Regions from separate parts of the Brucella pseudogrignonensis genome, predicted to be linked through region 3. Evidence: predicted binding sites of a transcription regulator. Region 3 holds the regulator's gene; each other region holds the start of a gene.

Region 1 (7,475 bases), 1.6 Mb from region 3:
GCGGACATCACGAAAATGTTCGCGTATAGACCTTTGAAACAAGTGGGCGCTTTGCCCGAGACTGAAACGCCTTAGGGCAGGAACGACAGACGAGGTTAAGTTGGCCAACGATCCGATCCATCAGTTCCAGGTATCCCGGTTGATCCCGATCGACATCGGTGGTGTGGACCTGTCGTTTACCAATGTTTCGGCCTTTATGGTCGCAACCGTCGTGCTCGCATCAGGCTTTCTGTATTTTACGTCGTCGAGCCGTGGACTGATCCCAAGCCGTCTGCAGTCGGTTTCGGAAATGGCCTATGAGTTTGTGGCGTCGAGCCTGAGAGATTCGGCTGGTTCAAAGGGTATGAAATTCTTTCCCTTTGTGTTCTCGCTCTTCATGTTTGTGCTTGTTGCAAACTTCATTGGTTTGTTCCCTTATTTCTACACAGTCACCAGCCAGATCATCGTAACCTTTGCACTTGCTTTGCTTGTTATTGGTACAGTGATCATTTACGGTTTTTACAAGCATGGTCTGGGCTTTCTGAAGCTCTTTGTCCCAAGTGGCGTGCCGGGCATCATCGTGCCTCTGGTTGTTGCCATTGAAATCATTTCCTTCCTCTCGCGCCCAATCAGTCTTTCGGTTCGTCTTTTCGCGAACATGCTGGCTGGTCACATCACGCTCAAGGTTTTCGCAGGCTTCGTTGTCTCGCTGAGCTCGCTTGGTGCGCTTGGTGTTGGTGGCGCTATTCTGCCTCTGATCATGACGGTCGCGATCACCGCGCTTGAGTTTCTGGTTGCATTCCTCCAGGCCTACGTCTTCACCGTTCTTACCTGCATGTATATCAACGACGCAGTACATCCGGGTCACTAAAGCATGTTGCGGAAAAGTGGTTTGCCGGTTTTCCGAAAACAACATGCATTATGAAAAATTTAAAGCGCTTCGCATCAAAACTATAAGTGATGCGCTTTGAGGTTCTAGCCGGCGGGTTTCCGCCAGAACAGAAATCCGCACTAATTTGCAATCCAGAAGGAGCTTTAACATGGAAGCGGAAGCAGCAAAGTACATCGGCGCCGGTCTCGCCTGTTTCGGTATGGCCGGTACGGCTCTCGGCCTCGGCAACATTTTCGGTAGCTATCTCTCGGGCGCACTGCGTAACCCATCCGCTGCTGACAGCCAGTTCGGCCGTCTGGTATTCGGTTTCGCTGTGACGGAAGCTCTGGGCATCTTCTCGCTGCTCATCGCGCTTCTGCTCCTCTTCGCTGTTTAATCAACAGTTGCAAGAAACTGGCCTGCCGCGATCTGTATCTTGAAATGCAGCGCGGCTGGCCTTTGCATATGAAGTCTGAGTGAGCATGTTTAAAGCCGGGAATTGTTTCCGGTAAAAATATGCTGGATTAAAGGGGAAATCTGGATGTTCGTGTCCACGGCGTTTGCCCAAACCGCCACCGAATCGCAACCGGCACCAGCTGCTGGCGAGCACGGCGCAGCCGATGCTGTGCACACCGAAACCGGGGTCGCGCACGATGCCGGACACGGCAGCGGCGTATTCCCGCCGTTTGATTCCACCCACTACGCATCCCAGCTTCTGTGGCTGGCGATCACGTTCGGCCTTTTCTATCTGTTTCTGTCGCGTGTGGTTCTTCCGCGCATCGGTGGCGTGATCGAAAATCGTCGTGACCGCATTGCTCAGGATCTTGAGCAGGCTGCCCGTCTCAAGCAGGATGCTGATAACGCGATTGCTGCTTACGAGCAGGAACTGGCTGCTGCCCGCACCAAGGCTGCTTCGATTGCTGAAGCTGCCCGTGAAAAAGGCAAAGGCGAAGCTGATGCTGAACGTGCCGCTGCTGAAGCAGCCCTAGAAGGCAAGCTCGCTGAAGCAGAAGAACGTATCGCAGCCATCAAGGCCAAGGCCATGAGCGATGTCGGTACGATCGCTGAAGAAACCACGTCTGCGATTGTTGAGCAGCTTCTGGGAACCAAGGCCGACAAGGCTGACGTGACCGCCGCCGTCAAAACCGCAAACGCCTGAGGAGACGAAAATGGATTCAACATTTTGGGCGCTTGTTGCGCTTATTCTCTTCATCGCTCTGATTGTTTACCTGAAGGTTCCTGGCATGATCGGTCGCTCACTGGATGAGCGTGCTGAGAACATCAAGAAGGAACTTGAAGAAGCTCGCACCCTGCGTGAAGAAGCCCAACAGCTTCTTGCTGAATATCATCGCAAGCGCAAGGAAGCGGAAAAAGAAGCCGGCGACATCGTTGCCGCTGCTGAACGTGAAGCCAAGGCTCTGCTCGAAGACGCAAAGCGCGCGACCGAAGAATATGTCGTTCGCCGCAACAAGCTCGCTGAGCAGAAGATTGCAACTGCTGAAACCGATGCAATCAATGCCGTGCGTGCTTCAGCTGTTGATCTGGCTGTCGCCGCTGCTGGCAAAATCGTTGCCGACAAAGTCGATGCAAAGGTTGCGGGCAACCTGTTCAAGGATGCACTTGGTCAGGTTAAAACAAACTTGAACTAAGTTCAATTTTATAGAGTTTTGAAACGCCGCCTCAAAAGGGCGGCGTTTTTTTTGCTTTCTCATGTCATGCTGTTTGCTCCCAAAAAAGAGGATTTTGACGGGGCGATTTGCTCCCGTTACGTTGAGGTCGGGTGGAAAGTCAGACTCTATGGGAAACATGCATGACGAATGAAACGGAGCGCCTTGCGCAGGGCAAAGAGATATTTTCAAAGATACATAGTGAGCTCGGCGATAAAGGGTTGAGTGCCTTTGGTGATATTGCACCAGACTTTGTTCGCTACGTATATGAGTTTGCCTACGGTGACATTTATGGGAACTCAGACCTAGATTTAAGAAGTCGTCAGATCACGACATTAGCTGCGTTAACCGCACTCGGTCATGCTGCGCCACAATTGAAAGTGCATATCGTGGCGGCGTTGAATAACGGGCTTACGCAAAAAGAGATTGTTCAGATAATTATTCAGCTGGCCGTATATGCGGGCTTCCCCGTTGCTTTCAACGGCTTGATGGTGGCGAAAGAAGCATTTGCTGAATATGACCAAAACAAACAATAAAAAGGCATCTTTGTTGCTTGATTATAGATTGCTCCATGCCTCGCATGCCAATCGACCATTCTTGGACAGACTGTTAATCCTATAAGCCAAAACGACCCTTGATGGGCGCGAAAGTGTAGCGGTGGATTCCAGGTTGTGGTCCACCGGCTTCAATTGCATTGCGATGTTTTAGCGTTCCGTAACCGGCATGAACCTCAAAGCCGTAGACTGGATGCACTGCTCCGGCACGTATCATCATGCGGTCTCGCGTAACCTTTGCGACGATGGATGCAGCGGCAATAGAAATCGAGCGCTGATCGCCTTTTACCAATGCCGAGCCGGGACAGGATAGGCCCGGTGGAACATCGCGTCCATCGATCAATACGTGATCGGGGCGAAGTGTCAGTCCCATGAAAGAACGGCGCATAGCTTCGAGGGCCGCTTTGCGAATGTCGCTGGCATCAATGCTGCGCGCACTCAGGCTCGCAACGGAAACACTGATCGCTTTGGCCAAAATAACATCATAGAGCGCATCACGCTTGGCCGCCTTCAGCCTTTTTGAGTCATCAAGTCCCTTTGGCAGATCATTGGGATCAAGCACAACCGCTGCTGCAACAACCGGTCCTGCGAGCGGTCCACGACCAGCTTCATCAATGCCAGCAATATGCTTGAGCCCTCGCGCCAGATATTTTGTCTCTTCCGAGAAGTCTGGAGCAAGCGGAATTTCAAAGAGGAGCGGAGAATCAGAACTTAAGCGTTTCATTTGGCGGAAATGTTCGCACTGCTTCTGATTCTCCGCAAGGTCCCTGCCGAGGATATTGGCGTAAAAGCAGGGGCCTTCCGTCCGAAAAAATCAGACGGAGATGGAACGCACAACTGACAACTCATGCACACATAAACTTTAACGTATTATCGGAACCAGAACGCCACAGTATCGCGCTCTGATATTCAGAATTTAGAAAAGCGAAAGCTGCTTCCCATTTTTTTCGACGGGTTCAAACAGGTCTGTACGCAACGGAATACGCTTTGAATTAAAGCCGAGCTTGCGTGCGCTAATTTCGAAACGGCGCCCGATCTGCCATGCATAGGGACCAGTGCCGCGCATACGTTTTCCCCATTCCGCATCATAATCCTTGCCGTCGCGCATGGAGCGTATAAGCGACATCACATGGCGATAACGGTCGGGATAATTGCGCAGCAGCCAGTCCTTGAACAAAGGTGCGACCTCGAGTGGCAGGCGAAGCAACACATAGCCCGCTTCACGTGCACCTTGTGCGTAAGCTGCATCCAAAATGCGTTCAATCTCATGATCATTGATGCCGGGAATAATCGGCCCCATCATGACACTGGTTGGAATGCCGGCTTCTGTGAGTTTACGAATGGCTTGCAGACGCAGCGTCGGCGTTGAAGCACGCGGTTCCATTGTTCGTGCCAGATTTGCGTCTACAGATGTGACGGAAAGTGCGACCTTGGCCAGACCTTTTTCGGCCATGCGGCTTAAAATATCGATGTCGCGCACAACCAAAGCCGATTTGGTAACAATGCCAACCGGATGGTTGGCTGCTTCCAGCACTTCAAGAATTTCGCGCATGATGCGCCATTTTTTCTCGATCGGCTGATAGGGGTCTGTGTTGGTGCCGATAGCAATTGTCTTTGGTTGATAGCCCGGCTTGGCCAGCTCGCGCTCAAGCAGACGCGGCGCATCCGGCTTCGCAAACAGTTTCGCTTCAAAATCAAGGCCTGCAGACAAGCCCATATAGCTGTGCGTCGGACGTGCGAAGCAATAAATGCAACCATGTTCGCAGCCGCGATAAGGATTGATCGAGCGGTCAAAGCTGATGTCGGGCGAATCGTTGCGTGTGATAATCGTGCGTGGCTTTTCAACCTGCACGTCGGTCTTGAAGGCAGGCAAATCTTCGAGCGTTTCCCAGCCGTCATCAAATTCATGGCGTGTGGTGGGTTCGAAGCGTCCGGTTGGATTGATGCCCGCGCCGCGCCCGCGTCGGCGGGAGTGATCAATGCGCAGGCCAGCTTCACTGACAAGCGCGTTGGCGTGATCTGCACGTCCTGCTCCGAATGCTGCCTGATCTGCCTGCTGGATGATTTCCATAACCGACTCTTTCGTTTTCTATGTTCATCCTATCGCAATGATAAGAACAAAGCAAGAACACAAAATCTTGAGCCGATATAATAAAACACCGACGTGATCACGCACGCCGGTGTCTGGGGTCTTATTTTTAGGAGCGTGGCTGCTTCTTTGGCGGACGGCCTTGATTATGGCCAAGCTTGCCCGGGCCGCCGGGTCCACCCGGACGGACTTCATTTGGTTTGCCTGGGCCGCCAGGACGTCCGGGGCGGTTTGCTTGCGGCCTATCAGGACGACCCGGACGATGTGTTGCCGGGGGCTTGCCGGGACGGTGAGGGCCATTGTTCCAATGCGGCGGTCTTGGCGGCGGTGGCCGATGCCAGCCGTGCTTGTTGGAGCTGAGAATTGCCGCTGCAATCAGCGGGATGCCGATTGCAACTGCAGCAGTTCCAAAATTGTTGGAGTTTCTGGCCGACCCCTGTGAGAAGGCGAGATAATTGGACGATGCCCACCCGAGACGACCGCCGTAATCGACCTGACACCAGTTATAGCCAGTCGTGCAGCCAAGCACGTCAATGCCTGCACCATTTGGAATCGCACCAATTACCGGGTAATTCGTACCCGGACCCGTACGCACGTTCAGATTGGTTGTCGCTATGGCATTCGCTGCCTGTGCAACGGGTGCTGCAAGCATGGCCGTTGCCAGAACAATCGATGTAAGAGCTACCCTCATCCGCTCACTCCACAAAATATGGGGTTCATAACAGAATGGACTAAATCACTTTGTTTGCTGATTTCATATGTTATTTTTGGCTTATAATTAATACTAAAGAATGGAATGAATATTTGCGTTGCGCTGCTTTAGCAGGCAGCCTACTGTGATATAGAAAATAATGATTTCAGTTTTGCTCGTCACAAATAATTCTGAAAAAGCTTTGGCACAGACACTGGCCGGGTTGGTGCCTGCTGTTGTTGATGGGCTTTTGCGCCGCGTTATCGTCGTTGATCAAGGCTCGACAGATGATACTAAGCTCGTAGCAGAAGGCGCGGGTTGCGCGTTTTATAATGAAGACAATTTATCTGAGGCATTTCGGGAATTGCGAACGCACTGGTTGCTTCTTTTGCGGCCCGGAGCAACATTGCAGGATGAATGGATAGATGCGGTGGGCCGTCATTTGGCGGTCAGCAATTCTGCCGCGCGCTTTACATTGCCTCAAGAGGCCCGCTCCGGACTGCTGGGAAAGCTCTTCACCAGCAAACCCTCTTTAAACGCCGGATTGCTGATAAAGGCCGAAACGCTCAGGCCATTTCCATCGCGTTTGGACGAGCTTGAAGATTTGCCGCGTCAGTTGAAGCCTGTGCTATTATCGCCTGGCATTTCACTTCCAAATACAACAAAAGGCGGAGCCTGAGGGCTTCGCCTTTTTGTATGTTACCGGCTTGTGCCGATATTAGTTCTGGTAGCTTGATGGCGATGCGTCACCAAAGCGATGAGCCGAACCGTCCTGATAGGTCTTCTGGCCAATCGAAGCAGTGGCCGTGCGATCAACCGGCTGCGAAGCGACGGGTGTACGGTCATTGGCATAAAGATCAGCTGGGGTGCCCACATTTGGGTTTTCAGCGAAAGCAGCACCGGCGCTAAGGGCAACGGCTACGGCAGCGAGAGCAAACTTTTTCATTTTTCTATTCCTTTTCATAATCGCCCTTTGGATGGCATCAGTGCTTCCGGGGCACCGGGGTGGCGCCAATGCCATCCACCGGGGAGATAACTGGGTTGCCGTTCGGACTGTTCCGTCAGGCAGGATTGTTCACAAATTCGGTATTAGTTCTGAAAGCTCGAAGGCGATGCGTCGCCAAAGCGATGAGCGGAACCATCCATGACCGAAGCTTTGCCAATCGAAGCGGTTGCAGTGCGGTCAATTTGCTGAGCAGCGACTGGTGTGCGGTCATTGGCATAGAGATCGGCAGGGGTGCCCACATTTGGGTTTTCAGCGAATGCAGCGCCAGCGCTCAGAACAACAGCAACAGTAGCAAGAACAAACTTTTTCATTTTCTATCTCCTTGGATTGTGAAGCGGCGATGTGTTCGTCGTTTCGATGATCAAGAGATAGACCTTTCAATCGGCTGCGCATAGCCAGCGTTTGGTTCACGCATTGTATCTAAAATGGTAGACAATAAACCCTTGAAACCAGAGGATTGTTCTATAGGCAGCTATTTATTCAAGTATATGTGAACAGTATGAGGTGGGAAAGTGGCTGTTTTCGTCACTGCGCAGACGGGGCCGTATGGCTTGAAACCACAAACCAGTCAGGCTTATGCGAAAGGATACGCGATGCAGCTGTGTCTGCGCTCTGCTG
Region 2 (7,475 bases), on a different contig from region 3:
CCGTATTCTGACTGGAACTTATGTTCTGTCGGCTGGCTATTACGACGCTTACTATCTGCGTGCGCAGAAGGTTCGTACGCTGATCAAGAAAGACTTTGAAAATGTCTTTGCGAGCGGTGTTGATGCAATTCTGACGCCGATTACGCCTTCTGCTGCATTCAGCATCGGTGACAAGGAACTCGCGAACGATCCGGTCAAGATGTATCTCAATGATATCTTCACCATTACACTCAATATGGCTGGTCTTCCGGGAATCGCTGTTCCTGCGGGCCTCAACGATCAGGGCTTGCCGCTTGGTTTGCAGCTGATCGGTCGCCCGTTCGAGGAAGAAACTTTGTTCCAGGCAGCAGGTGCAATTGAGCAGGCAGCCGGACGCTTTACCCCGAAAAAATGGTGGTAAAATCTGAAACTCTCATTCGCCGGGCATTCCCCGGCGAATTTGTTTTGATGGCTGATCTAGCAGTTCGCGCATGGCAAACCGGAGGGCGTGACATTACGTTTACGGACGAAAGCCGGTCGGAACTTCAGGTCAAGTTCCTGCGTGATTTGCATGAGAATGCCGATGGTGTTTTGTTGGCAGAACGAAGCAGTGAGATTCTCGGCTGGGGCGCTTATGTCCCGAACACAAACTATATTTCAGACCTCTGGGTTCATCCGCTCTATCATGGTCAGGGAGTTGGCGGAGCACTGCTTGATGCGCTGATGGCGCAGATTGTACTGAATGGCTTTTCAGACGCAGAGATAGGCACTCATGCCGACAATCTTCGGGCAATTAAGCTTTATGAAAAATTCGGCTTTCGTATTTATCAGCATGGCGAAGAATGGTCGGCGAGTTTTGGATGCATCGTTGAAAAAGTGCGAATGCGTGCTGACTTATAAAGCGTCATTGCCCTTTTGAGACATACGCCTATCCTCTTGTAAGGAATCGTTTTTTCAGAGGAGGGGCACATGTGGATTATGCTTACGGACGTTAGCGGCGAACGGGTTGCGGTCAATTTCAACCATGTTTTGTCATATAATGCCTATGGTACGGGAACGCGTATTGTGACGCTGAGTGCTGATCTCACATTCTTCGTCAAGGAATCTATTGATGACATACAAACGAAGCTAGGCATCGATGTGAAACAATAAATCACGCGATCAGCGATTGGCTTTTCTTCGTTTTTTGGCACTTGATCGCTTGACCTTCCAGCGATGGGAACCCTTATTTTTTGACATGAGATAAACCATGGAGGTTCTCATGACATTTTTGAATATGCTTTTGGGTGGCAATAAACGCATAACAAAGACTTTTTTAGTGAGCGTATTGGTTGCATGTCTCGGAGCGGGTATTGCTCAAGCGCAGACTGGAACTAGCGATGCCCATATGCACCATGGTGGTGGCCCTGAGAAAGCTGACGCATCTTCTGCAGATTCTGCGGTGTTGGCTTATAAAGCTGCCAATGACCGTATGCATCAAGGTATGGCTATAGAATATAGCGGTGATGCTGATGCAGATTTTATGCGTGGAATGATCCCTCATCATCAGGGTGCCATTGATATGGCTCGGGTGGTACTAAAATATGGTTCTGATCCGAAGGTAAAAGCGCTCGCGGAAGAAGTCATCTCCGCACAGGAAGCCGAAATCAAAATGATGCAGCAATGGCTGACAGAGCACAATAAATAAAGTGACGGCGGGCGTGTATATGCGCCCGCTATCTTTCACGGATTGATAATCCAACGAATTGATTACCTATCGTCAGGCTGAGTTAAATATCAAGCTCTTCCACAAACGCAGCGCGATCCTGAATGAAGCGAAAGCGCGCTTCCGGCTTTGTACCCATCAAGTCATCAACGGTGCTGCGCGTTTCATCGATATAATCCTCATCCACATGAACACGAAGAAGCGTGCGCTTTTTCGGATCCATGGTGGTTTCTTTGAGCTGCTCGGCGCGCATTTCACCAAGGCCTTTGAAGCGGCCGATTTCAATTTTGCCACGTCCGGTAAACATCGTACGGAGCAGTTCGTCCTTGTGCGCATCATCACGAGCATAAGCGACTTTGCCACCCTGACTGAGACGATACAGCGGCGGGACAGCCAGATAGAGGTGACCGTTGCGGATGAGGTCTGGCATTTCCTGATAGAAGAACGTGATGAGCAGCGATGCAATATGCGCGCCGTCAACGTCAGCATCGGTCATGACGATAACGCGATCATAACGTAGATCATCTTCGCGATAATTCTTGCGGGTGCCGCTCCCCAGTGCCTGAACCAGATCGGCAATCTGCTGGTTGGCTGTCAGCTTCTCACGGCCAGCACTGGCAACGTTCAGAATCTTGCCACGCAGCGGCAGGATTGCCTGATTGGAACGATTGCGTGCCTGCTTGGCGGAGCCGCCAGCTGAGTCACCTTCGACGATAAAAAGTTCAGCGCCCGCAGCCGCATTCTGCGTGCAGTCTGCAAGCTTACCCGGAAGACGCAGTTTGCGCGTGGCACTCTTGCGGACTGTTTCTTTTTCCTGACGGCGACGCAGGCGCTCTTCCGCACGATCGACAACCCAGTCGAGCAGGCGCGAAGCTTCCTGTGGCGAGGCTGTAAGCCAGTGATCGAACGGATCGCGGATGACATTTTCCACGATACGTTGCGCTTCGACAGTTGCAAGCTTGTCTTTGGTCTGACCGACAAATTCCGGTTCCCGAATGAAGACCGAGAGCATGGCGGCTGCTGAAATCATCACGTCATCGGTGGTGATGATCGAAGCGCGCTTGTTGTTGGTCAGTTCGGCATAGGCTTTGAGGCCACGCGTCAACGCAATGCGCAGACCTGCTTCATGCGTGCCGCCGTCGCCCGTCGGGATTGTGTTACAATAAGAATTGACGAAGCCGTCGCCACCATACCACGACACCGCCCATTCAACGGCACCATGCCCGCCCTGCTTTTCGGTGCGGCCGGAGAAAATCTCACGCGTCACCTGATGTTCTTTGCCAAGCGACGCCGCAAGATAATCCTTCAAGCCACCGGGGAAGTGGAATACAGCCTTTTCCGGTGTTTCCTTTTTCGGGTCGAGAAGTGCGGGATCGCAGCTCCAGCGAATTTCTACGCCACCGAAAAGATAAGCCTTTGAGCGCGCCATGCGATAAAGCCGATGCGGATCAAAATGTGCGTTCTTGCCAAAAATATCCGGGTCGGGATGGAAACGGACGCGCGTACCACGACGGTTGTGCACTTCGCCGACATCTTCGAGACCACCCTGCGGAATGCCGCGCGAAAAGCGCTGGCGATAAAGGCGGCGATTGCGTGCAACTTCGACTTCCAGAACATCGGAAAGCGCGTTAACCACCGAAACACCGACACCGTGCAGACCGCCTGAGGTTTCATAGGCTTTGCCGTCAAACTTACCGCCTGCATGCAGCTTTGTCATAATGACTTCAAGGGTCGATTTTCCAGGCACCTGTGGGTGTTCGTCGACCGGAATACCGCGTCCGTTATCGCTGACGGTCAGGAAGCCTTCGGCATCAAGATTGACTTCGATGAAGTTGGCGTGGCCTGCAACGGCTTCGTCCATCGAGTTATCAATGACTTCTGCAAAAAGGTGATGCAGCGCCTTTTCGTCGGTGCCGCCGATATACATACCGGGGCGCAGACGCACAGGCTCGAGGCCCTCAAGAACACGAATGGAGGAGGCGTTGTAATCATCAGCACCAGATGAAACAGGTGGAGCCTTGGTCGCGACAGGCGCTGGCTTCGTTGTAGACGGTGCCGTTGCCGTTTGCGCAGCAGGCGTCGATACAGAAGCCTTCTTGGGCTGCTGTTCCATCTGCCGTTCACGGGCATTGTTCACTACTCTGGAAAAGAGATCGTTATCGTCCATCTTTGTCCGAAAAGCTTTCTATCTGAAACCTGAAGGACCGCCCCCAGCGAACGGCACCAAATTTATATCTGCGAATCACATATATAATGCCACTGTAATACCCGCATTGCGAATAAAGTTCGCCTTACGTTCCAGTTTAGTCCCAAGTTATCAAGTGGTTTTGCCTAAAGCGAGACCGATTTGCACCATAAGCACGGCTAAAGTCAAACCGCATGCTTCCTTACGCGGATTAAGATAGAAACCGGCCAACCATTCGCGTAAGCGCAATTGCAGTGATGAAATTGTGAGTAATAAAATGCAGGGCAAGGCGACAGGCGGTACCGAAGCACACGTTAAAGGCATGGCGATCATGGTGCTTTCGGTGTTGCTACTGCCGCTTATGGATGCCATCGGCAAGTGGCTTGCCATGATGGACAATATGCCACCGGCGACTGTCACCTTCATGCGCTTTTTCATTCAGTCAGGGCTGATGTTTCTTGTGCTTATTGTTATGGGCGGTCTGAGTGCGCTGCATACGAAGCATCTTACGGGCAATCTTGTGCGTGGCGCCCTGATGGGTTTCGGCGGAACATGTTTCTTCACTGCCGTTAAATATATGCCGCTCGCCGACGCCATGGCGGTGTTTTTTGCGGAGCCGCTGATCCTTACATTGCTATCTGCTGTCTTTCTTAAAGAGAAGGTCGGTTGGCGCCGGTTCAGTGCGGTCGGGATTGGTTTGATCGGCACGATGATCGTTATTCAGCCGAGCTTTGAGATTTTTGGTGCTGTATCTCTGTTGCCATTGGCGACTGCCGTCACTTTTGCAATCTATCTGATTTTGAACCGCAAATATGGTGCCAAGGAAGGTCCAGTCGTGATGCAGTTTTATGCTGGCGTCGGCGGATCGCTGATCGCAGGTCTGTTTATGATTTTTGGCACGGCTGCTGGCATTGGAGATTTGAGCTTCGCGCTGCCTCATAGTCTACAGCCTTGGTTGTTGCTGTTTTTGCTGGGCTCTATTGGCACAATCAGCCATTTGTTGGTGGTACAGGCATTTAAGCTTGCACCGGCATCTATGCTGGCACCGTTTCAGTATCTGGAAATCGTCAATGCGGTTTTGGTTGGGTTGATTATATTTGGTGATTTTCCGACACCATCGAAATGGTTTGGTATCTTCATTATTGTGGGATCTGGCTTTTACGTCTTCATGCGCGAAAGGCGAATAAAAGCCGTATGATTATTTCGTCTGACGTGGGCCAAAGACGCTTTCAAAAGCTATTCCCAGTGCCACGTCAACGTCGCCCATGGTGATCGGCAGACCTAGATCGACAAGGCTGGTCACGCCATATTCCGCAATGCCACAGGGCACAATGCCGCCAAAATGTTCGAGCTCTGGCTCGACATTGATGGCAATGCCGTGGAAGCTCACCCAGCGGCGAAGACGGATGCCGATAGCAGCGATCTTATCTTCACACATGCCTCCATTGGAAAGCAGTGGCTTTTCGGGACGTGAAACCCAGACGCCAACACGATCTGCGCGGCGTTCACCTTTGACATTGAACTGCGCCAATGTCTCGACGATCCATTGTTCAAGTGCGGTGACAAATGCCCGGACGTCTTCACGGCGACGCTTCAAGTCCAGCATCACATAGGCCACGCGCTGGCCGGGGCCGTGATAGGTGTATTCACCGCCACGTCCGGTGTTGAAAACTGGGAAACGATCCGGCGTCAGCAGGTCTTCGGTATGAGCGCTGGTGCCAGCAGTGTAAAGCGCCGGATGTTCGACAAGCCAGACAAGTTCGTTTGCGGTGCCTTCGCGAATTGCTTGCACGCGCTCTTCCATGAACGCAAGTGCTGCTTCGTAATCTGTCAATCCATCCGCGACGAGCCACTCAACTGCAGGCTGGTCGTTCGACTGCGGGAGAAAACGCGGTGCGGCGACTAACGTGTCACGTCCAATATGGCGCGGTTCGTCATCCGTAACAAAAATGGAAGGAGCGGAGCTGTCGTTCATGATCGCAGCATATGGCGCTTTTTCAAGTCGGGCACCAGATGTCAAAATGCCTCTTTTTCTTAACCAGTTGTTCCAGCGGGAATACTGGTAGAATGCGTGCTGTGATCAAAGCCAGGAAAGATTTCGCAGGTGATGGGAGCCACAACATCAATTTTCAGGCCAGTCGGGGCGAAATCAATATCGCACCGCGCTTTGAGTTCTTCCGCGAGAACCAGGCGTATGAGACGTTGTCCAAAACCGCGACGCGATGGACGTGTGACGGTCGGTCCGCCACTTTCAACCCATTGCATGTGGAATTTGTGTTCTCTGTTATCAATGATAACGTTCCAACTGAAATCGATGCTGCCGTGCTCATCCGACAATGCGCCGTATTTAACAGCATTTGTGGCCAGTTCATAAAGGCCAAGCGAAAGCGAAACGGTAATTCGGTCGCACACAAAGAGCGATGGGCCACTTATGCGAATGCGATTGCCGTAGGTTCTATTGAACGGTTCCAGTGCTGTGTCGGCAATTTGTTTGATTGTTGCGCCGTTCCAATTCTCTTGCAGCAGCATATCATGTGCTTGTGCCAGTGCATGCAAGCGTTCGTTAAATAATTTGCTTGCTTCATCGGAATTACTTGCATTGCGTAATGTCTGGTTGGCAATTGATTGAACCATTGCCATCGAGTTCTTGAACCGATGTGAAATTTCCCGTGTCACAAGTGCTTTGTCGGCTTCGTTCTGCTTGCGTTCTGTCACGTCTAAGATAACACCGACCAGAGCCGGATTCTCACCAAGCAAGGCTTTTGCTCGGGTCTCAACCCAAAGAGTTTCTCCAGCTTTATTGATGATCCGATATTCCATGGAATAAGGTTCGCCGTTTATAAAAGCGGCCTCAGTCTGCTGGATCACAGCCATTCGATCTTCAATAGCGATCAATTCAACAATCTGATCGAAATTAATGGGCTCATTCTCTGTGAAGCCGAATATTCGTCGACATTCTGCTGATCCGGTCACAATTCCGCTGTTTAAATCACGTGACCAATAACCGATATTGGCCGCATCAACGATATAATCGAGATGTTTTTGGTGTCGAGCAGTTTTCGTGGAAAGCAGGTCACGTTCTTTTTGAAGTTCAACAAGCTGTTTGAGTTCCAATGTCACATCGAGCTGCGTTGCAACGAAATGCTCGACCTGACCGTCAGCGTTTTTAACAGGCGAAATATGCAGGCGATTCCAAAATGCTTCGCCGGATTTCTTATAGTTCAGAACGTCAATGTCGATTGCGGTTTCAGCATGTAATGCATTGCGAATAGCATCGATATGATCTGCGCGCGTTCCTTCGCCCTGCAAAAATCGACAATTTTGGCCGATAACTTCTTCCGCAGAATGGCCCGTCAAATTCAGGAACGCTTCGTTTGCATAGACAATTGGATTGTCTGGAAGGCGTGGATCGGTAATAACCATCGGCGTGGGGGTATGCTCAATCGCAGCCAGAAACGGGTTTGCAGTGCCCGATAACAAGCTAGTCGAATTCATTCTGGCAGTTATTGGTTCCGCCTGCACGACTTTCCCCGCTATTTAACAGTGACCCAATTTATTATGGGTTCAAACGAACCATCACTAATAGCAGATTCTAATAGAAACATA
Region 3 (7,475 bases):
ACGTCAAACCATTCAACCATCTGCTCGGTCGACATGATTTCATCATCACCGTGGCTCCAGCCAAGGCGGACGAGATAGTTGCGCAGTGCTTCCGGCAGATAGCCCATCGCACGATAGGCATCGACACCAAGTGCACCATGACGCTTCGAAAGCTTGGCACCATCCGCACCATGAATGAGCGGGATATGCGACATCTGCGGGACTTCCCAGCCCATACCGTCGTAAATCACGGTCTGGCGGGCAGCATTTGTCAGGTGATCATCACCGCGGATGATGTGCGTAACGCCCATATCGTGATCGTCAACGACAACCGCGTGCATATAGGTTGGATTGCCATCGGAACGAAGAATGATGAAATCGTCGAGATCCTTGTTCGGAAAGCGGACATCGCCCTGCACAGCATCGCGAACAACGGTTTCGCCATCGCGTGGCGCTTTAATGCGGATAACAGGTTTCACGCCTGCAGGCGCTTCGGATGGATCACGATCGCGCCAGCGGCCATCATAACGTGGCGGACGGCCTTCAGCGCGTGCTTTCTCGCGCATTTCTTCGAGTTCTTCAGGTGTTGCGTAGCAATAATAGGCTTTGCCTTTCGCAACGAGTTCTTCTGCTACTTCCCGGTGACGCGGTGCACGTTCGAACTGTGAAATTGGTTCACCGTCCCAATCGAGGCCAAGCCAGGTCAAGCCATCAAGAATGGCGGCCGTTGCAGCTTCGGAAGAACGCTCACGATCTGTATCTTCGATGCGCAGCAGCATCTTGCCGCCCGTATGCTTTGCATAAAGCCAGTTGAAAAGAGCCGTGCGGGCTCCGCCAATATGCAGATAACCCGTGGGCGAAGGGGCAAAACGGGTGACGACCGGTTTCGACATAACAGCTCCACTGTGTCAAAGCCTCGTTGAGTTGCGGCAGGAAGCCGAGCGCGAGGCAGAATTTTGAATATGTAGCGCCCGTTTTCTCACAGTCCACGGGCGATAAGGATTCTCATTGCGAGAACCCTCTCGATTTTGACTGTGGTTCATGTAGCATAGGCAGCACGGTGTGCAAGCGTTTCCCAATTCTTTCGCACCGTCGGGACGTGCTTCTTTAGATTAAGCGCGGGCACTTTTGCAGTCAGGCGGGGGCATGACGGGCATAAGGGAAAGACAAGAGGTGAGCGAGCGGGCATTTGTCAAAGACATGCCTGAAGGTCTTGCTCGTGCCTTGCTTCCTGAACCGTGGTTACCGAAAGAACGAGCTGATATTCAGCCCGTCGCTTTACCGGAAAGGAAACTGACACCTTCCGAGCGTGCGCGGGAACTGCTGAGTAGTTCACGGCAGCTTTTGATTGCGGCGCTTGATCGTGAAATAGGGCGCGGAATATTTTTTCTTCTTTTTCCCGTTTTTATGGGGTTGGGAGCCGTTGTTTATTTCACGCTTTCTTATGAACCTGAATGGTTGCCCATTCTATCTGTTGTTGTAGCTGTTTGTTTAATACGTTTTTTATTCAGAAAACACTTCCTCGTATCACAAGCAGTGACACTCGTGTTGGCGGTGTTATTGGGAATAGTTGCGGGAAAGTTCGAGACGGAACGACGAAGTACGCAATTGTTAGGCTCTGAGGTTGCAACGCGTATCACTGGCAGAGTTGTTGGCTTAGAGTATCGCGATAATGGCAGTTGGCGTGTGACGCTTGATTTGCTTGAAACGCAACGACCCAAACTTCGCTATGCGCCGCAACGCATCCGGATTACGGCGCGCGATATACCAGCCAAAACAGAAATTGGCAGCGGCTTGACTGGTTTCGCGCGGTTACGTGTGCCCACTGGTCCTGTTCGACCGGGAAACTACGACTTTGCGTTTCACGCCTATTTCGGCGGGATAGGTGCAAATGGCTTTTTCTTGGGCACTCCAAAAATAGCTGATGTGCCTGCACCAAGTGAGGTTTTCGCCAAAATTTCCGGCGCTATCGCTCAATTACGGGTACATGTTTCTGAACGTATCGCTGAAGTGCTTTCAGGCGAGGATGGGAGTGTCGCAGCCGCACTCATCGCTGGAGAACGAGCGGGGATAAGTGAAGAAACAAATGAGGATCTGCGCAAAGCGGGTCTCGCGCATATCTTGTCTATTTCTGGTTTGCACATGGTGTTGGCTGCAGGGGTTGTGATGATGTCGTTGCGATCTTTATTCGCACTCGCACCAGCGTTTAGCGCCAGATATCCGGTCAAAAAAATTGCTGCATGTCTTTCACTTCTAAGTTGCACGTTCTATCTGGCTATGTCCGGTGCTGACGTCGCTGCGCAACGAAGCTATGTGATGATCGTTGTGATGCTTTGTGCATTGCTGGTCGATCGCGTAGCGATCAGTATGCGCAATCTCGCTATCGCCTCAGTGGCAATGATTGCGATTTCCCCGCATGAAATTGTGGGGCCAAGCTTTCAAATGTCGTTCTCAGCCACTGCGGGTCTCATTGCAGCTTTTGCGTGGTGGAGCGATAAGAAATCTCGCAAGCAAACAGCTATTGAAGATCGTCGCGCAAAGCCACGCGGGATTATTTCAAAAATTCTATTACCAACGGTTGCGACGGGCGCTACGTCTATTGTTGCTGGCGTGGCCAGTGGAATTTTCGCAGCCTATCATTTTAACAATACGGCGCCGTTTGGTCTTGTTGGCAACGTATTGGCACTACCCGTTATTTCTATATTGGTTATGCCCTTCGCAGTGCTCAGCTTGTTATTGATGCCGCTGCATCTGGATTGGTTGCCATTGCAGATTATGGGGTTCGGCGTTTTACTGGTCAGACATATTGCAAGTTTTGTCGCCAGCTTTTCGCCTGATGGTAATCCAGGGGTCATGCCAGCTAGCACGCTTGTTCTCTGGACGCTGGCGCTTGTTATAGCGGTTGTGTTTACAACACGAATGCGATGGCTGGCACTCCCCTTCGTAATTATCGGGCTTGCCGTTTTTATAAGAACACCGTTGCCTGATATTCTTGTGAGTGAAGATGCGAAATTCGTCGCTGTGCGTCTTCCAGATGGGAATTTTGCTATTAATCGCAGCAGGCCTCCAAAATTTACCGCGCAGAACTGGCAGACAGCCTATCTGATTAATGAGTTTATTCCGCCGCAGGTGGTAAAAAAACAGCGAATGGTATCAGCTGAAGAAGCCTTTGTTTGCGAAGATGGGGTGTGCGCCATTCCGCTGCGGGACGGTAGAATGCTATCCTACACGGCAGATGAAGAGATGAAAGACGCAGCCTGCAATATTGGCGACATTGTCATTCTCGCTATAGCTGGCAAAGAGTTGAGCTGTAAGCGTTTTAGCGTCCTGATGATCGACCGACAGGAACTAGCCTTAAAAGGTACTCTTGAACTCAGACTAGGGCATAAGCTGCTACGTGTAAGCGCTTCTGCAATCAACTCAGACGAAAACGGTATTGCGCAGGAGAATAAAATTTACCGTTTCGCACTGACCAAAACGACCAACTTAGCCGACTATGCTGATCAGCTGACCTTTTCAGTCGATGCGCCAACGCGCCCGTGGCATTTGCATCGTCTCTATTCGCGAGCGGCGAGGGGACTACCTGATCGCGAATATCAAAAGAGAGCTGGCGCTGAGAAAAGTAGAGCTTATGAAGCGTCGCAAGCCGCAACAGAATTGGCAGAGCCATTATAGCTGACTGTACTGCTTAAAAGGAAACATATTCAGTTGCATGTCTCCTAAAATGCAGTTGCTTTAATAGCGTCGGATGAGGCCAATCAACTTACCTTGTACGCGCACACGATCTGGACCAAAAATCCGCGTTTCATAAGCCGGGTTTGCAGCTTCAAGCGCAATTGATGCACCTTTGCGACGGAAGCGTTTCAGAGTTGCTTCTTCGTCATCGACCAGTGCAACAACAATTTCGCCTGGATTGGCCGTCTCACCGCGCTTAATGATGACGGTGTCACCATCAAAAATTCCTGCCTCGATCATCGAGTCGCCTTTGACTTCGAGCGCATAATGCTCGCCAGCACCGAGCATTTCTGGTGGCAGACTGATCGAATGTGTCTGATTCTGAATTGCTGATATCGGTACACCGGCTGCGATACGTCCCATCATCGGCACGGAAACCGTTGCTGGAGAATCATCATTTGCCGTAACAGGTGCAGGTCGTGACGGAGGAGGCGGTGGTGGCGCTTTGCCAAGGCTACCTTCGATGACGCTTGGAGCGAACTTCTTTTGTGAGTTCAGGCCCGGTGCAATGGAATCAGGTAGGCGAAGAACTTCGAGCGCACGTGCACGATTGGGAAGTCTACGAATAAAACCGCGTTCTTCCAGCGCTGTGATAAGGCGATGAATGCCCGATTTGGAAGCCAAATCGAGAGCTTCTTTCATTTCGTCAAACGACGGAGGGATGCCCGTCTCTTTAAGACGTTCATGAATGAACAGCAGAAGCTCGTGCTGTTTACGGGTCAACATGCGCCATACCCTCCGGACCAGAATCAAATAAAAACAAAACCAGAACGAACACTATATGTTCCAGTCTTGTTCCGCAATGGTTTTAAAATGATTAATGGTTGTGCGGAGGGGGCGTTCTTTACAGCATTAATATCGTACAAGCGTCACCCGTGGAGGCAGCAGGGGCATGCTCATCTCTCATCAGCAATGCCTGAGAGCGAACCAGCGCTGAAAGCATCGATGAGTCTTGAACCGGGAAGGGTGTTGCAATCAGTGTGCCGTCAGATGCCTGAGTGACAGTCGAGCGCACATAGTCGCGCCGGTGGTCATTGGCTTTCATCGCTTCACCAAGTTTGGCTGGGCGAATATCTGCATTTAACTCTGTGCCAGACAGTTTCGCGACGAGGGGGCGCAGAAAAACAAGACTGCATACGAGACTTGAAACCGGGTTACCTGGCAGCCCGATGACGTGAATAGTTTTGCCAGAAGTGGCTTTGCGTCCGTACATTAGCGGCTTACCCGGACGCATGGCGATTTTCCAAAAGTCGAGATCAACGTCGCAATTCTGCAACGCACCGTGAATGTAATCGCGGTCTCCAACGGATGCGCCACCAACCGTCACCAGAATGTCGATACCATCCGAAAAAGCGTCGCTGATTGCTGTTTCTATCTTTGCCGGATTATCAGTGATGATACCTAGATCTTCTGGCTCACCACCTGCACGGCGGACGATTTCGGCAATGCCAACACTGTTGGAAGCGACGATCTGGTCAGGGCCGGGAATTATTCCAGGCAGTACAAGTTCGTCGCCGGTAGCGAGTATCGCGACGCGCGGCTTGCAGAATACTGAAATTGTTGCATTGCCGCTCGCTGCTGCAAGCGAAAGCGCAGGCGCATCAAGAGAACGACCGATTGGCAGTACAACATCGCTGGGAGCGAAATCTAGCCCCGCACGTCGGATATGCCGCCCCTTGTCTAGTCCGTTGAGGATGGTGAGTGTTTCACCCGAGCGTTCCGTATCTTCCTGAATAACGATGCTATCGGCACCTGCGGGCATTGGTGCACCGGTGAAGATGCGTATGGCTTCACCTTGTTTGAGCTCACCATCAAAGCGTTTTCCAGCAACTGATTCGCCAATGACTGTGAATTCGAGAGGATAATTGGTGTTTGGAGGAGCAATTAGCGCATAGCCATCCATAGCCGAGCAATCAAAAGGAGGCTGTTGCAGTTTGGCCTGAACAGGTTCTGCAACGACACGTCCGCCTGCTTCAGAAAGCGAAATTGTCTCTGTACCATGCGGTCGTGCACTATTCAGAATACGCGCAAGTGCTTCATCGACTGGAAACAGGGACATCGGTTTTCCTTTCGTCTGAAAGATCAGGCTTTCCAATCGCCTGACTTGCCGCCACTTTTCGCACAAACGCGGATATCGGTAATTTCCATATGACGATCAACTGCTTTAGCCATGTCATAAATCGTCAGGCAGGTAACAGAAACGGCAGTCAGCGCTTCCATCTCAACGCCAGTACGGCCTTTGAGTTTTGCGGTTGCCGAAACGCGCAAGCCGGGCAGAGCTTGGTCGGGTTCTATTTCGACGGACACTTTGGTCAACATCAGTGGATGACAGAGCGGAATAAGATCAGCGGTCTTTTTCGCCGCCATAATGCCAGCAAGCCGCGCTGTGCCAATGACATCGCCTTTGGCTGCATTGCCTTCCAGAATGAGTGCCAGCGTTTCTGGCTTCATCCTGACTGCGCCTTCGGCGATCGCCACGCGATCCGTTTCGGCCTTGTCGCCGACATCGACCATATGGGCGGAACCTGTCTGGTCGATATGGGTCAGCTTGGCCGTCATGGCTCACACCTTGCCGGTTAGAAGTTCGCGGGTAGCGCTTGCTACGTCATCCTTGCGCATCAGGCTTTCGCCAATCAGGAATGTGCCAATATGGGATTTTTCAAGACGCAGGCAATCATCATGGGTGAAGATGCCACTCTCGCCCACCAAGAGACGGTCTGACGGCACCATTTTTGCAAGGCGCTCGGAGACGGCAAGATCGACATCAAAGGTACGCAGGTTACGATTGTTAACGCCGATGAGTCGCGACGAAAGTTTCAATGCGCGTTCCGTTTCTTCTTCGTCATGCACTTCAATCAGCGCATCCATACCAAGCTCAAAAGCGGTTTCTTCAAGCGCCTTTGCGAGATCATCATCGACGCTTGCCATAATGATCAGAATGCAATCCGCACCCCAGCTGCGGGCTTCGTAGACTTGGTAAGTATCGAAAAGAAAATCCTTGCGCAGCGCAGGCAATGAGCATGCATTGCGCGCAGCAGTCAGAAACTCCGGCGCGCCCTGAAAGGATGGCGTATCGGTCAGAACCGAAAGACAGGCAGCGCCACCATCTTCATAGGCTTTCGCCAACGCTGGAGGATCGAAATCCGGGCGGATAAGACCTTTGGATGGACTCGCCTTCTTGATCTCCGCAATGAGAGCAAACTTTTTGGCCGCACGCTTTGCTTCGAGCGCTTTGAGAAAACCGCGCGTTGCTGGCTGATCTTTGGCCAGTGCCTTTACTTCGTTGAGAGGCAGGCTTGCCTTTGCAGCAGCGATTTCTTCGCGTTTATAAGCTTCAATTTTCCGCAGAATGTCGGTGGACATAATGTGATCCTTTCCGTCAGAGCGGCTTGTCGTTTGATACAGCGATAACTTTTTGCAAAACGGCCAGCGCCGCACCGCTATCGATTGATTGCGCCGCGAGCGCAATGCCGTCTTTAAGGTCTTTTGCCTTACCGGAAATCACCAGAGCTGCACCAGAATTCAGCAGTACAATGTCACGATAGGCATTGTGAGCGCCTTCAAGCACGGCAAGCAGTGCTTTGGCATTAACTTCGGCATCGCCACCTTTGAGTTCAGACATATCGACGCGGCGAAGGCCGACGTCTTCCGGCTGAATTTCAAATGTGCGGATGGTGCCGTTTTCGAGTGCTGCAACTTTGGTGGTGCCGGACGTGGTCATTTCGTCAAGGCCGTCGCCATAGACGACCCATGCGGTTTCT

The links. The regulator LexA, encoded in region 3, represses DNA repair genes until DNA is damaged. The targets are predictions, from matches to a motif close to TGTTCNNNNTGTGTTCNG.
Positions count from the first base shown of each region.
Region 1: the regulator LexA is predicted to act here: its motif matches at 5,185-5,202, upstream of RI570_RS08645 (PA0069 family radical SAM protein).
Region 2: the regulator LexA is predicted to act here: its motif matches at 3,968-3,985, upstream of parE (DNA topoisomerase IV subunit B).

Region 1 covers NZ_JAVLAT010000001.1:1,793,984-1,801,458, forward strand. Annotated here, with positions in the region: gene RI570_RS08615 (F0F1 ATP synthase subunit A) at 101-850, shown strand; gene RI570_RS08620 (F0F1 ATP synthase subunit C) at 1,020-1,247, shown strand; gene RI570_RS08625 (F0F1 ATP synthase subunit B) at 1,392-2,009, shown strand; gene RI570_RS08630 (F0F1 ATP synthase subunit B) at 2,020-2,499, shown strand; gene RI570_RS08635 (carboxymuconolactone decarboxylase family protein) at 2,661-3,053, shown strand; gene RI570_RS08640 (ribonuclease HII) at 3,133-3,795, opposite strand; gene RI570_RS08645 (PA0069 family radical SAM protein) at 3,988-5,142, opposite strand; gene RI570_RS08650 (SH3 domain-containing protein) at 5,270-5,851, opposite strand; gene RI570_RS08655 (glycosyltransferase family 2 protein) at 6,012-6,530, shown strand; gene RI570_RS08660 (hypothetical protein) at 6,570-6,797, opposite strand; gene RI570_RS08665 (hypothetical protein) at 6,941-7,168, opposite strand; gene RI570_RS08670 (4-(cytidine 5'-diphospho)-2-C-methyl-D-erythritol kinase) at 7,383-7,475, opposite strand, start outside.
Region 2 covers NZ_JAVLAT010000002.1:1,335,758-1,343,232, reverse strand. Annotated here, with positions in the region: gene gatA (Asp-tRNA(Asn)/Glu-tRNA(Gln) amidotransferase subunit GatA) at 1-400, shown strand, start outside; gene RI570_RS17615 (GNAT family N-acetyltransferase) at 448-879, shown strand; gene RI570_RS17610 (hypothetical protein) at 949-1,131, shown strand; gene RI570_RS17605 (DUF305 domain-containing protein) at 1,241-1,666, shown strand; gene parE (DNA topoisomerase IV subunit B) at 1,749-3,851, opposite strand; gene RI570_RS17595 (DMT family transporter) at 4,147-5,067, shown strand; gene lipB (lipoyl(octanoyl) transferase LipB) at 5,068-5,844, opposite strand; gene RI570_RS17585 (PAS domain S-box protein) at 5,904-7,364, opposite strand.
Region 3 covers NZ_JAVLAT010000001.1:219,483-226,957, reverse strand. Annotated here, with positions in the region: gene gltX (glutamate--tRNA ligase) at 1-872, opposite strand, end outside; gene RI570_RS01085 (ComEC/Rec2 family competence protein) at 1,126-3,654, shown strand; gene lexA (transcriptional repressor LexA) at 3,715-4,440, opposite strand; gene glp (gephyrin-like molybdotransferase Glp) at 4,559-5,773, opposite strand; gene moaC (cyclic pyranopterin monophosphate synthase MoaC) at 5,797-6,273, opposite strand; gene trpC (indole-3-glycerol phosphate synthase TrpC) at 6,277-7,077, opposite strand; gene trpD (anthranilate phosphoribosyltransferase) at 7,094-7,475, opposite strand, start outside.